DNA from 4 places in the Hahella sp. KA22 genome. Region 1 is predicted to be linked to each of the others. Evidence: predicted binding sites of a transcription regulator. Region 1 holds the regulator's gene; each other region holds the start of a gene.
What was found. Region 1 encodes FNR, which switches genes on or off when oxygen is low (the NO sensors DNR and NnrR bind a similar motif). Its sites were predicted from a motif close to TTGATNTANATCAA; they were not measured.
Positions count from the first base shown of each region.

Region 2: a site for FNR is predicted at 1,231-1,244, ahead of EUZ85_RS16830 (OmpW family protein). Genes of this name have one in related genera too.
Region 3: a site for FNR is predicted at 1,384-1,397, ahead of EUZ85_RS14545 (nitrate reductase subunit alpha). Genes of this name have one in related genera too.
Region 4: a site for FNR is predicted at 1,581-1,594, ahead of ccoN (cytochrome-c oxidase, cbb3-type subunit I). Genes of this name have one in related genera too.

Region 1 is NZ_CP035490.1:5,601,953-5,605,088, reverse strand. It holds gene alr (alanine racemase) at 1-218, shown strand, start outside; gene EUZ85_RS24715 (sugar nucleotide-binding protein) at 384-1,289, shown strand; gene fnr (fumarate/nitrate reduction transcriptional regulator Fnr) at 1,286-2,065, opposite strand; gene EUZ85_RS24705 (hypothetical protein) at 2,209-3,136, opposite strand, start outside.
Region 2 is NZ_CP035490.1:3,776,020-3,779,155, forward strand. It holds gene EUZ85_RS16825 (sensor histidine kinase) at 1-1,124, opposite strand, end outside; gene EUZ85_RS16830 (OmpW family protein) at 1,379-2,050, shown strand; gene EUZ85_RS16835 (ABC transporter substrate-binding protein) at 2,309-3,070, shown strand.
Region 3 is NZ_CP035490.1:3,249,058-3,252,193, forward strand. It holds gene EUZ85_RS14540 (HAMP domain-containing protein) at 1-1,208, opposite strand, end outside; gene EUZ85_RS14545 (nitrate reductase subunit alpha) at 1,502-3,136, shown strand, end outside.
Region 4 is NZ_CP035490.1:2,885,343-2,888,478, forward strand. It holds gene ccoN (cytochrome-c oxidase, cbb3-type subunit I) at 1-1,344, opposite strand, end outside; gene EUZ85_RS12935 (alpha/beta family hydrolase) at 1,901-2,527, shown strand; gene rlmM (23S rRNA (cytidine(2498)-2'-O)-methyltransferase RlmM) at 2,618-3,136, shown strand, end outside.

The DNA.
Region 1 (3,136 bases):
AGCGGACAAGCGTTATCGGGCGGGTATCCATGGATATGTTGACGGTGGATATTTCTCATATTCCAGAGGCGCGTATTGGGTCGGAGGTGGAGTTGTGGGGTGGGGCTGTTTCCGCTGATGAGGTTGCAGGATATGCGTCAACAATCTCCTATACTTTATTTACGGGTATGACCTCGCGTGTTCCCAGGGTATACCTTAATCGCTCGGAAGGGGTTTAAGGTGCAGCGTTAAGCTGGAGAATGGGGATAAAGCCCGGGGTATCGGGTTTGCGAAAATCCCTTCAAGCAGCCAATATTGTTAACATAATATCTTCAGGCGGTCCGCATTCCAGGGGCGCTAAAGGCTACGAGATACATTTAAGGGGTACATGAGTGATTGTTTGTGTGACGGGAGTCGATTCGCCATTAGGTAAGGCTATAGCTCAGCGTTTGCAGCAGAGCGGCATAGCGGTGGAGGGCGTTCCCTACGAGCAGTTTCTGATGACCAATGATGCGATCGTGCGAGCAATGAGAGCGATGCCCTCTGCGGATTTTGTTGTTCATGCTGCGGAGATGGGCGACTTATTTAAAGCGGAGCAGCATCCGGATTTGGCCTATCAGGTTAATGTGTCCGCTTGCGAGGCGGTGGCGGAAGTGGCGGCTTTATGGAAGGCGCCGATTATTCACCTCTCCAGCCATCTTGTTTTTGATGGCGTCAAAAAGAATCCCTATATTTCCGCCAACAAAGGACGTCCTCTTTCAGTGTATGGGCGGACTAAACTGCAGAGCGAACAATGGCTTCAGGAAAACTATAGCAAGCATCTGATCTTGAGGGTCGGGTGGTTGCTGGAGGCGGGCGCCCAAGGCTGGTTGCAGACCATGCTTTCTGCGCTGTCTTCAGGAAAGCGTCTGAACGCCAGCACCGATATGCAGCTGACTCCCGTGGCGGTGGATGATGTGGCGAGAGTTGTAGACGCGGTTATTAAGCAGTTGAGTTGTAATATCTCTGTGTGGGGTGTTTACCACTATGCTGGCGCTGAAGCTGTCACCCACTATGAGTTGCTGAAGGCGATTGTGCTGCAGGCGTTTGGGCAGGAAGAGATGTTGCAGGCCCTGATCGAGAAAAAGGGCGCTGATGTATTACCGGGGGTGGCGCTTCCGGCGAATGGCGCGTTGGGGTGTATCAAGCTGCGCAACACCTTTGGCGTTAAGCAGCTTCCCTGGCGCCGCTATCTGCCGGCGTTGATTGAACAATGCCAGCAGCGTGGCGGTGTAAAAGCGGCTGAAAACTGCCTGGAAGAGACCCGTTAACGAGCGTTAAGGGCTGATTCCTTCTGCTGCTCCAGGCACTTGGTGTCGTGGCGAAGAATTTTCTGTAGTTCGTCCAATTGCAATATCTGAACTTCCCTTCCTTGAACTTTTATAATGCCGTTGTTCTGGAAGCGGGTAATGACCCGGCTGACAGTTTCGACGGCCAAGCCTAAATAGTTGCCGATATCGCTGCGAGGCATAGGAAGTCTGAAGTTTGTGCCGGACAGGCGACGACGACTGAAGCGGGTCGACAGGGATAATAACAGAGAGGCTATACGCTCTTCCGCTGAATTTTTGCTTAGTAGCATCGTGAGCTGCCTGCTTTCCTGAATCTCTTTGCTCATTAATGAGAAAAAGTGGTGTTGCAGGCTGGGGATGTCCGAAGCAAGGTCTTCAAACTTTTCCAGAGGAATTTCGCATACGCTGGTGCGCTCAAGGGCGACGGCGGAGCAGGAATATTTTTCCATGCTAACGCTGTCCAGGCCGATAATCTCGCCAGGCAGATAAAAGCCAGTGACCTGTTCCTCGCCTTCCTCAGATACGGTGAATGTTTTGATCGCGCCGCTACGAACTGCGAAGCACGAGCGGAATGGGGTGTGTTGCTCAAAGATATATTCGCCGCGATTGAGCATTTTGCCCTGACGAATGATTTCTTCCAGACGATCAATATCTTCAGCCCCAACCGCGATAGGAATGCAAAGCTTGCTCAAATTACATTCGTGGCAGCCTCTGTGTAAGCTAAAAGGAGAGGAGGTTGCTATATGCTTGCTTTCCATCGGTTGCCTCGTGGCTGGATGAGTGAAACTGCTTAAAGAGGCTTCTAGGATAGCCAATAGCTATTTAAAAGCAAATCCCTACGATGGGAAATTTACAGGGAAACCTACGCTCGCCTTTGTTTTTACATTGTTTTCACCTTTTGTTACAACTGGGTTTGAGTGTAGCGAATTGCTCTTGCTGGAAGCTCGCTGTTATCCAGGGTCTTGTAGTAGTCGTCCAACTGTGTGGCGTTGCGCAATTGATAGTGGGGCGTGTAAGAAAAAGCGCCCAGCCCAACGCCATGCAGGCAACTGACTCCTTGGCTAATCAAGCCTGTCCAGGGTAGTGCGAAAAAGTCCTGCGTGATCGGGATAAACGATGCGGACTTAATGCGTCGCTTGAAATCTTTTTGCGCGGCTTCCAGGCCTGATGTGCTGGCGAATTCCGTTTTATGGCTGGAAAGTAGGATGCCTTGCGGTCTCTCTGTCAGAATTTCTTCAAGATGCTCGGATAGTGCGGCGACGGTCGCAGGAGTCACTTTCAGGCGCAGGTAAACGGCTTTGAAGTCGAATGCCCGAATGGTCTGCAGCCAATCCTTAAGGTTCTCAATAGGGAAGGACTGTGCGTATTCGCCGGGATCATTGATGCAGATGATATTGAAGCCCAATCCTTTGATCAGGGCTAGCGCTTCCTCGGACTCAGGGCGAGCGTCCAATTCAATGACATGGCGTGCGTCGGCGCCGAAGCTCAGTTTGAACTCCCGACCTAAATAGTACATCACCTGCGTCTGCGCTGCGGGAGTGAGCTGGCGAACCAGATCGCCGAACCAATGCAGGTACTTAACCTGACTGCCGACGGGGAGGCTTTGCTTGAGTAGTCTCACTTCTTTCACGACATAGTCGATGTACTTTTGCAAATTTGCATTCATAGATGGGAGTCTGCGGGTGTAATTTTCCGCGCTGACAAGTGTATTAAAGCAGGGCGCCTGAACGCTCAATGCGAACCCGCCTTCATAATATCGAGCCAGAGAGCTGTTGCGATAGTCCGCGTCATAGGCTCCCTCGTCCAGGGCGCTCCAGTTTTCACTGGAG
Region 2 (3,136 bases), 1.8 Mb from region 1:
ACGTTGGTCACCAGGCTGTGAAGAATATGCAGACCCAGGCCGCTACCTCCTTCATTACGTTTGCTGGTGAAAAACGGTTCAAAAACTTTGTCTCGCGAGGATTCAGGAATGCCCACGCCGTTGTCGCACACCCGCAACTCAATCTGGTCTCCCACGACATCAAAGCGAATATCCACGACCCCCCCGCCTCCGTCGAAGCCGTGCGTCAGTGAGTTTAATATAAGGTTAGTCAAAATCTGGGATAGAGCGCCAGGATGGCTGTAGATCTCCAGTTCCTGCGGACCTTTGATGCTGACGCTGGAGGACGCCTTTTTCAGCGCGGGAGACAGGCTGGTGACGATCTCATACAGGTATTGGGAAAGATTAAAGCGCCGTTCTTCGCCGGCGGACTGGTCGACGGCGACCTGCTTGAAAGACTGGATCAGGCTGGCGGCGCGCCCTGCGTTGGTTGTGATCAGACGAGAGGAGTCGCGGGCGGCGTCGATATAGTCTGTAAACGCTTCTTCCGACAGGTTCTCGCTGACGTAGTTTTTGTGTAAGCGGTCGGTTTCTTCTGTCAGCAGTGTGGCGGCGGTGACGATAACGCCGATAGGCGTGTTGATTTCGTGGGCGACGCCCGCCACCAGACGGCCCAGGGCGGCCATCTTTTCTCTTTGCATTAGCTGGCGTTGCGTTTCCTCCAGCTTGCGATTGGTTTCCTGCAGCTCTTCGTTTGAACGCTGCAACTCCTTATTAATGCGGGAAAGTTGCGCCTGACTGGGAATAGAGAGTGCGATAGGAACCAACTTCACCAGCAGTAAGGCGGTTATCACTGACGCCGCCGCGGTGACCGCCTTTATCACGCCGTTCAGCCAATAGGCGGGATACCAGGTCACCCAGATATTCATCATATGGGTGGCGCCGCAGGCCAAAATAAAGATGCCGAAGGACAGAAACATCCAATTGAACGGCACATCCTTGCGTCTTCGGACAAAGTAAATCAGCGTAATCGGGATGGTCATGTAAGCCAGGGCGATGAGCGCGTCGGAGCTGATGTTCAGCCAGAGTATGCCGGGCTTCCAGAGATAGCAGTGTCCATGGGGCATGAAACCCTTGCCGGTGAAAAAATCGATAATGGATTCCATGGCCGCATCCTTTCTTCTCTTATTCTGTTAAACAACGTATAGCACGCTTAGGCGCTATCGCAAGATAACGAGACGTCTGCCGGGCGTCGCGGAAAGAGCGTTTCCGTTGATCTGGGTCAAAGCTGACCCGGGCTGCGTCCCGTCACCCCTAATCACTTGATCCAAATCATAATTCTTCGCCGGCAAAGGCATAGACTCCCGCCCCGTCATCAATTCTTAATTTTGCAGTTGAATGTGAAGAGTAGGGGTAAGTTATGCATAAGCTAAGTAAATCTATGTTGGCTCTGGGACTGTTGGCTTGCGCGGGTTCCGCGATGGCGCACCAGCCGGGAGATATGGTGCTGCGTGTCGGCGCCGCGATGGTGGACCCCCAGGATGACAGCTCAACCCTGCGCGTGAATGGGACTTCCGTAGACGGAACCAGCGTTTCAGTGGATAACGATACACAGCTGGGTCTGACCTTCACCTACATGTTGCGCGAGCATATTGGTTTGGAAGTGTTGGCGGCGACTCCATTTACTCATGATGTAACCGCCCATGGTCTGGGCGACGACCTGAAAACCGCGGAGGTCACGCACCTTCCTCCCACCGTCAGCGTACAGTACTACCCGATGGAAGCCGGTTCAGCGTTCCAGCCCTATGTGGGCGTTGGCGTGAACTACACCCTGTTTTTTGATGAAGAGCTGACAACGGATTTCAAAGACGCCATGGGCGACGGCAAGATCAAGCTGGACAACTCCTTCGGCGCGGCGTTCCAGTTGGGCGTTGACTATCAATTGACCGATAACCTGGTGGTTAACGCCGCGGTCTGGAAGATCGGCATCGACACCACCGCCACCATCGACCTGGATTCCGGCGCGCAGATCAAAACCGACGTGGATATCGATCCGCTGGTGTACATGGTCGGCGTTGGCTACAAATTTTAATTCCAGCGTCTTGTAATCGGCGCTGCGGCCTGCGCTCAAGGAGGAGAACAGGCCAGCTTCACCTGGCTTCATCCCCGCATGCGGCCCATCTTCGCCCATGCGGCTTTTTTGTCTTCCCAACCCCGACGGGTCGATGCATTTCTCGCTCTGCCGCTTATGTGGTACAGGTAGGCGACATGCCGCCGTTTCACTCTGATCTATACTTATTGTTCACACTTCGCCATTGGTTGATTGGGTTTAACTGACATGGGGGAAGGTATGCGACGTTCTTTTATTTCCGCTGTATTGGTCGGGCTGTCAGGTATTGTATTCGGCGCTCTGGCTCAGGCTGCAACGACGGTTCAGGTGTGGACCTACTATGACTCGCCGCCTTTTGCGATTGACCCCAAGGGCGATGATCTCACGTCTACCCTGTGTCGGGTGCTGACGGAGAAAAGCGGCGGGGAATGGGTTTTCAAACCCCAGTACCTTCCCCGTAAGCGCATCAATCATTACTTGGAAAGCGGGGCGGAGCAGGGAGTGGTGCTATGGGCGAACCCTCTGTGGTTTCAGGATAAGGATGAAACCAGGTACGCCTGGACCCATCGCGTCGTCTGGGGCGCTAATGAGATCGTGTCCCTGCGGGAAAATCCGGTGGAGTATACCGGCCCTGAGTCTCTGGAAGGCAAACGCTTTGGCGGCGTGGCGGGGCATCATTATGTCGGGATCGACGATCTCGCGCAGTCCGGCCGCATCAAGCGCGAGGACACCACGTCATTTTCCAAGAACCTCGACAAGCTGTTGAGTAACCGCCTCGACGCTATGCTGATTCCACGGGGCGAGCTGTTTTACATGGTCTCGCAAGGCAATCTGGGCGACAAACTCTTTATCTCCTCCAAACCCCATCAGCAATATGAACGCAAGATTCTGACGACGCAGAAGCTGAAGGCGGCGCGGGATTTCATCAACGCGCAACTGCCGGCGTTGAACGAAGACGGGGAGTGGCGGGCGCTGCTGGATAAATATGGTTTGAAGCCCTGAGCTCGGGAAAGCACCGGGAAAGCGTCTGGAAACCAGTGACACAGATGAAAAACTGACTCCAAGGAT
Region 3 (3,136 bases), 2.4 Mb from region 1:
ACCCGACGTTCCTGGTCGCCCTGGTTTTTCAAACTAAGCGCGACGGCGACTTGATCAGAGAAAGATTGCAATAACTGATGCTGCCAACTTTCCAGGAATTGGCTGTTACGCAGTGTGCACACTATCACGCCGTACTGAACGCCTTCCTTGATAAGAGGATAACGCACCTGCACCTCATCATTGTCCCGGCATACCTGGGCTTTCTCCACCATGCACTTTTCGCACTCCTGGCGCTGGCAGGTCGAAGGCAGCTCCGTCATGTAATCGTTGCGGATGTGCTCATAGGGAATCACCGCTTCGGGGGTTTTCAGGCAAAGTTCGACGCCGCCGACGGCGGTAATGCTGGTGAGTTCTTCCAGCCAGGCCTGAAAATCAATGTTCTCATGGGTTTTCTCACTGACTTCCCGCGCCAGATGGTAGAGAAAGTTCAAGGAGTCGTTACTGCGTTTCAGCGCCTGGGTTTTGTTTTTGACCCGCGTCTCCAGAGACTCATACATCTCCGACAGCGCATCGCTCATCTGGTTGAATGTCTCCGCCAGCAGGCCCAGTTCGTCGTCATTTTTCACTTCCAGGCGATCACTGAAATCACCGCGGGCGATTTTGCGAGCGTTTTGCGTCAGGCTGCGCAAAGGCAGTTCGACATGATGATGGAGAATGAGCAGGGAGAAGCTGACCAGGGCGAAGGTGAGAAAGAGGGCGCTGATTTGGATCAGGCGCAGGTTTTCAATGCGATCCTCTGCGCGGATCTGATAGAGCTGCACCAGGTTGTCTATCTCATCGACAAACTTGTCGATCTTTTCGCCCAATTGGTCCGCAACGCGCCGGTCTGGATTGCGGGCGTAAGTGGCGATAAAACCGCTGACATCTTTCTCCCAGCTCTCCCGAACCTGCAGAAACTGATGATGCAGTTCTGAAGAGTTGTCTTTCATGGCTTCCGCCACCAGCACAGGGTTTTCGATGCGTTCAGCGAACTGGCGGGTCAGCGCCGCCACGAAATCCGGAGACGGCGCATTCAGTGACAGCAGTCTCGCCTGCATGCGATAGCTCTGCATACGCAGTGAACCGGCGATATTCACCGCCTCCGCGTCTTTTTCGGCAGACTCAGAGATAAAGAAAGACGCCAGCATGGTGATCATCGCCAGCGACACCATGGCGATCATTAAAGCGCCCATTCGGAAGATCAGTGATTTCTGGAATCGCGCAATCATCGTTTCGAACTCCTTTCAGGGGGGAGTACTACCAAAGAACCGAGACCTGTCGTTAGCTCAATCAAACTATGCTTCCAATGTATAACTTATTGAAAAATATGAATAACGCTTTTCCCGCCCGTACCCCATAAGAGGTATGCGCCAGGGGATACTGACGCGTCCCCAAAAAACCGCTTTGATTTGCATCAATTATAGTACCCCAGGCTCTCCTAGAATGAATTTGAAATTAAAAAACGACCTGTCTCCAACGCTGTGCTCCATGCTTCGAAGCAGGTTCTGATGAGGAGTCCGACATGAGCCATTTTCTGGATAGACTGCAGTTTTTCAAACGCAAAGGAGAGACTTTCGCGGATGGACACGGCGCCACCACCAAGGATGATCGTAGCTGGGAGGACGGTTACCGCCGTCGTTGGCAGCATGACAAAATCGTGCGCTCTACGCATGGGGTGAATTGCACCGGCTCCTGTAGCTGGAAGATCTACGTCAAAGACGGTCTGGTGACCTGGGAAACCCAGCAGACCGACTATCCTCGCACACGTCCGGACCTCCCCAATCACGAACCTAGAGGTTGCCCCCGCGGCGCCAGTTATTCCTGGTACATCTACAGCGCTAACCGGCTCAAGTATCCCAAGGTCAGACAAAGCCTGATCAAGCTGTGGCGCGAAGCGAAGCAAAGGCACGACGATCCGGTCGACGCCTGGGAGAGCATTGTTGAAGACCCCGCCAAAGCGAAGTCTTATAAGCAACGTCGTGGTTTGGGCGGATTCGTGCGCAGTTCATGGAATGAAGTTAACGAGATTATCGCCGCCGCTAACGTCTATACGGCGAAGCGTTATGGGCCAGACCGTATCTCTGGGTTTTCTCCGATTCCCGCCATGTCCATGGTGTCCTACGCCGCCGGCTCCCGCTATCTGTCTCTGATTGGCGGCAACTGCCTGAGCTTCTACGACTGGTATTGCGACTTGCCGCCAGCGTCTCCGCAGATCTGGGGTGAGCAGACTGACGTGCCGGAAGCGGCGGACTGGTACAACTCTAATTACATCATCGCCTGGGGCTCCAATGTGCCGCAGACCCGTACTCCGGACGCTCACTTCCTGACAGAAGTGCGTTACAAAGGAACCAAGACCTGCGTCATCACCTCGGACTATTCCGAGTGCTCCAAATTCGGCGATACCTGGCTGGCGCCCAAGCAGGGCACCGACTCCGCGCTGGCCATGGCGTTTGGCCATGTGATTCTGAAAGACTTTCACGTGGATAACCCCAGTGACTACTTCACTGATTACGTGCGCCGCTACACCGACATGCCCATGCTGGTCATGCTGGAAGAGCACGAAGGCCGTTACATTCAAGGCCGTTTCCTGCGCGCCTCGGACCTGTCCGGCAATCTGGGACAGGACAACAACCCGGAATGGAAAACCATCGCGGTTAATGAGGCTACCGGCGAGCTGATTTCACCCACCGGTTCTGTGGGATATCGCTGGGGTGAACAGGGCAAATGGAACATCCAGCAACTGGATGGTAAGTCCGGCGCGGAAGTGAAGCTGGCGCTCAGCCTGAAAACCCTGTGTGATGAAATCGCGCCTGTCGCATTCCCATACTTTGGCGGACAGGAACATGAATATGACTATTTCCAGCACACGGACCACGATGAACTTCTGATCCGCAAAGTGCCGGTGAAGCACGTGCAACTGGCGGACGGCTCTACGGTAAAAGTGGCCTGTGTGTTTGACCTGACCGTGGCTAACTATGGCGTCGACAACGGCTACGACGATCCCGCCTGCGCCAAGGATTACTCCGACGACATTCCCTATACGCCAGCCTGGCAGGAAAAAATCACCGGCGTGCCCCAGGCGGACGTTATCCGCGTAGCGCGTGAGTTCGCCCGCAATGCGGATAAAACCCATGGTCGCTCCATGGTCATCGTCGGC
Region 4 (3,136 bases), 2.7 Mb from region 1:
GCCGGACAGGAATACTGCTCCGCCCAAGACGCGGACAGCGTAGCCAGGGTAGCTGGCGTTCAGCGCCTGTACGAAGCTGTAGGTCAGGGTGCCGTCTTCGTTAACTGCACGCCACATCAGACCTTGCATGATGCCGTTGACCCACATTGCGGCGATGTACAGTACGGTGCCGATCGTCGCCAGCCAGAAGTGAACGTTGACCAGCTTGACGCTGAACATTTCTTTCAGACCGTACAGACGAGGAATCAGGTGGTAGAGCGCGCCGATGGAAATCATCGCTACCCAGCCCAGAGCGCCGGAGTGAACGTGGCCGATAGTCCAGTCAGTATTGTGAGACAGCGCGTTGACGGTCTTGATAGACATCATCGGGCCTTCGAAAGTGGACATACCATAGAAAGACAGAGATACAACCAAGAAGCGCAGAACCGGATCGGTGCGCAGCTTATGCCATGCGCCGGACAGGGTCATCATGCCGTTGATCATACCGCCCCAGGAAGGAGCCAGCAGAATCAGAGACATGACCATACCCGCGCTTTGCGCCCAGTCAGGCAGTGCGCTGTAATGCAAGTGGTGCGCGCCGGCCCATACGTAAATGCTGATCAGCGCCCAGAAGTGAACGATGGACAGACGGTAGGAGTAAACCGGACGTTCCGCCTGCTTGGGTACGAAGTAGTACATGATGCCCAGGAAGCCGGCGGTCAGGAAGAAGCCTACCGCGTTGTGCCCCCACCACCACTGCACCATTGCGTCAATCGCGCCTGCGTAAACAGAGTAAGACTTCATGGCGGAGACAGGGATCGCCATGCTGTTGCCGATGTGCAAAACGGCGACAGTAATAATGAACGCGCCGAAAAACCAGTTGGCGACATATATATGCTTGCTTTTACGCTTGGCGACCGTGCCGAAAAATACGATGGCGTACGCGACCCAAACAACCGCGATCAGGATGTCGATCGGCCATTCCAGCTCGGCGTATTCTTTGGAAGTGGTGTAACCAAGAGGAAGCGTAATAGCGGCCAGGACGATAACTGCCTGCCAGCCCCAGAAGGTGAAGCTGGCCAGACCGTTGGAAAACAGAGAAGCCTGACTGGTGCGTTGGACGACATAGTAGGAAGTTGCGAAAAGTGCGCATCCGCCGAAAGCGAAGATAACGGCGTTAGTGTGCAGTGGTCTCAAGCGACCGAAGTGGAACCATGGATAGTGAGTATTTAGTTCCGGCCATACCAGCTGTGCTGCGATAAGCACGCCGACAGCCATGCCCACTATACCCCAAACAACTGTCATGATGGCGAACTGACGCACCACCTTGTAGTTGTAGGTTTCGTTAGCACTTACTGTATTCATTAGTGACTATTCCTACCCTGAGTTGATTAATACGGCGCAAACCTGCTGGCGAGTTCTTTATGCTTTTGCAATTTTGAGTTGTCGCCCAGTTCGAATGTCAGGCTTTCAGGATCCAGAAACCAGGGGCCTCTTTTTCCTCCCCCTCGACAGCGGGCCGAAGCATAAGAGTTGCGCAATAGGGCTGTCAACTTAATATGCTTGGCCAAGTCATTATCTCCACATATTTTTTCCCCTGCTTGATATGCATCAAACGCGTTATAAACCGGAGGGCGGATGCGTTAGTTCAGAAGGGGAGCGTCTGTCTTAGACTTTACTGCAAGGGAAGTCTCAGGGCATGTGAAGCAATGACCAAAGGACAGGAAATCCCTCTCACCCAATGCCTAAATAACTACTAGAAATAATAGATGATTTTTGGATGATTTCTGGTCGATTTTATATGAGATGACTCCTTCCTTTAATAAAGGAGGCGAGATCCTGATAATGACGGCCTTCGTGTAAAGATGAATATTTTTTCAGATCGTAGTTTTCGCATTGGTTTTTGGTTGATGGAGGGCGTATGCGCTTTATGTTCGACGGCCCGGAGCAGGCCGGGAAGGTTCTCTTATTCGCTCATGGCGCCGGTGCGCCGATGGACTCCGATTTCATGTCTTTTATCGCACAGGAGGTCAGCGCCGGCGGCGTTAAAGTTGTGCGCTTTGAATTCCCTTATATGCAAGAGCGTCGCGATAACGGAAAGAAGCGTCCGCCGGACCGTCAGGAGAAGTTGCTGACTTGCTTTGCGGAGGCGTTGGAAAACTGTCCTTCTGATGCGAAGGTATTTCTGGCTGGCAAATCTATGGGCGGACGCATGGCCAGTATGCTGGCGGCGGATTTGCCGGAGGGCGACTCCCGGGTGCGAGGATGGCTGGCGTTCGGCTATCCCTTTCATCCCCCTGGCAAACCGGAAAAACTCAGGACTGAGCACCTGGCGAATATTCCTCTTCCCGGACTGGTGCTGCAGGGCGAGCGGGACCCTTTTGGCGGCCGTTCTGAGAATATGGAGCAGTATCTGAACCAGCAAAGCGCTATGGTATGGCTCCCCGACGGTAATCATGATCTGGCCCCGCGCAAGGCTTCCGGCCTGACCAAAGAGCAAAACTGGCGCACGGCGGCTCAGGCGGCGCTGGCCTTTATACTACGCTGATTTGCCCGGGGCGATAGGATCGACGACAATAGCGGCCTTTACCCAGCCGCGCATTGGCGCGTCGATGAATTGATGATTGGAAATGCCCGGATGTCGCAAAAATACCCTACCAGTTCTTCCCGTAAACGTTCCCCTTTAAGCTCCGGCAAATACTCCGCCATCGGACTACTCGCCTACTGCCGGCCTGGATTTGAAGCGGAGTGCGCACAGGAGCTGCAAAATATCGCCTCGCTGCAGTTTGTGTACGGATACTCAAAAATAGAAAAGGGATCGGGCGTTGTATTTTGGCGCTGCTCCCAAGGCAATGCGCTGGATGTTTATAAAGAGATAGAGGTGAGTCGCTGTATTTTTGCGCGGCAGGTGTTTTGCGCGCTGCATGACCTCGAAATTGAAGACCCTACTGATCGCGTCTCGCCGGTAGTCGAAGCGCTGCGCGCCGGCGGCGCATTTGGGTTCCTGCATATTGAAACGCCGCTGGAAGATGAAGCTGGCTCTCTGCAGAAGCTGGCCAAGAAGCTGACGGCGCCTATGAGCGCTGCCTTGCGCAACGCGGGCATATTGAGCAAGGCCAAGTCGGAGGAACTGCCTCAGTTGCATCTGGTATGTCTG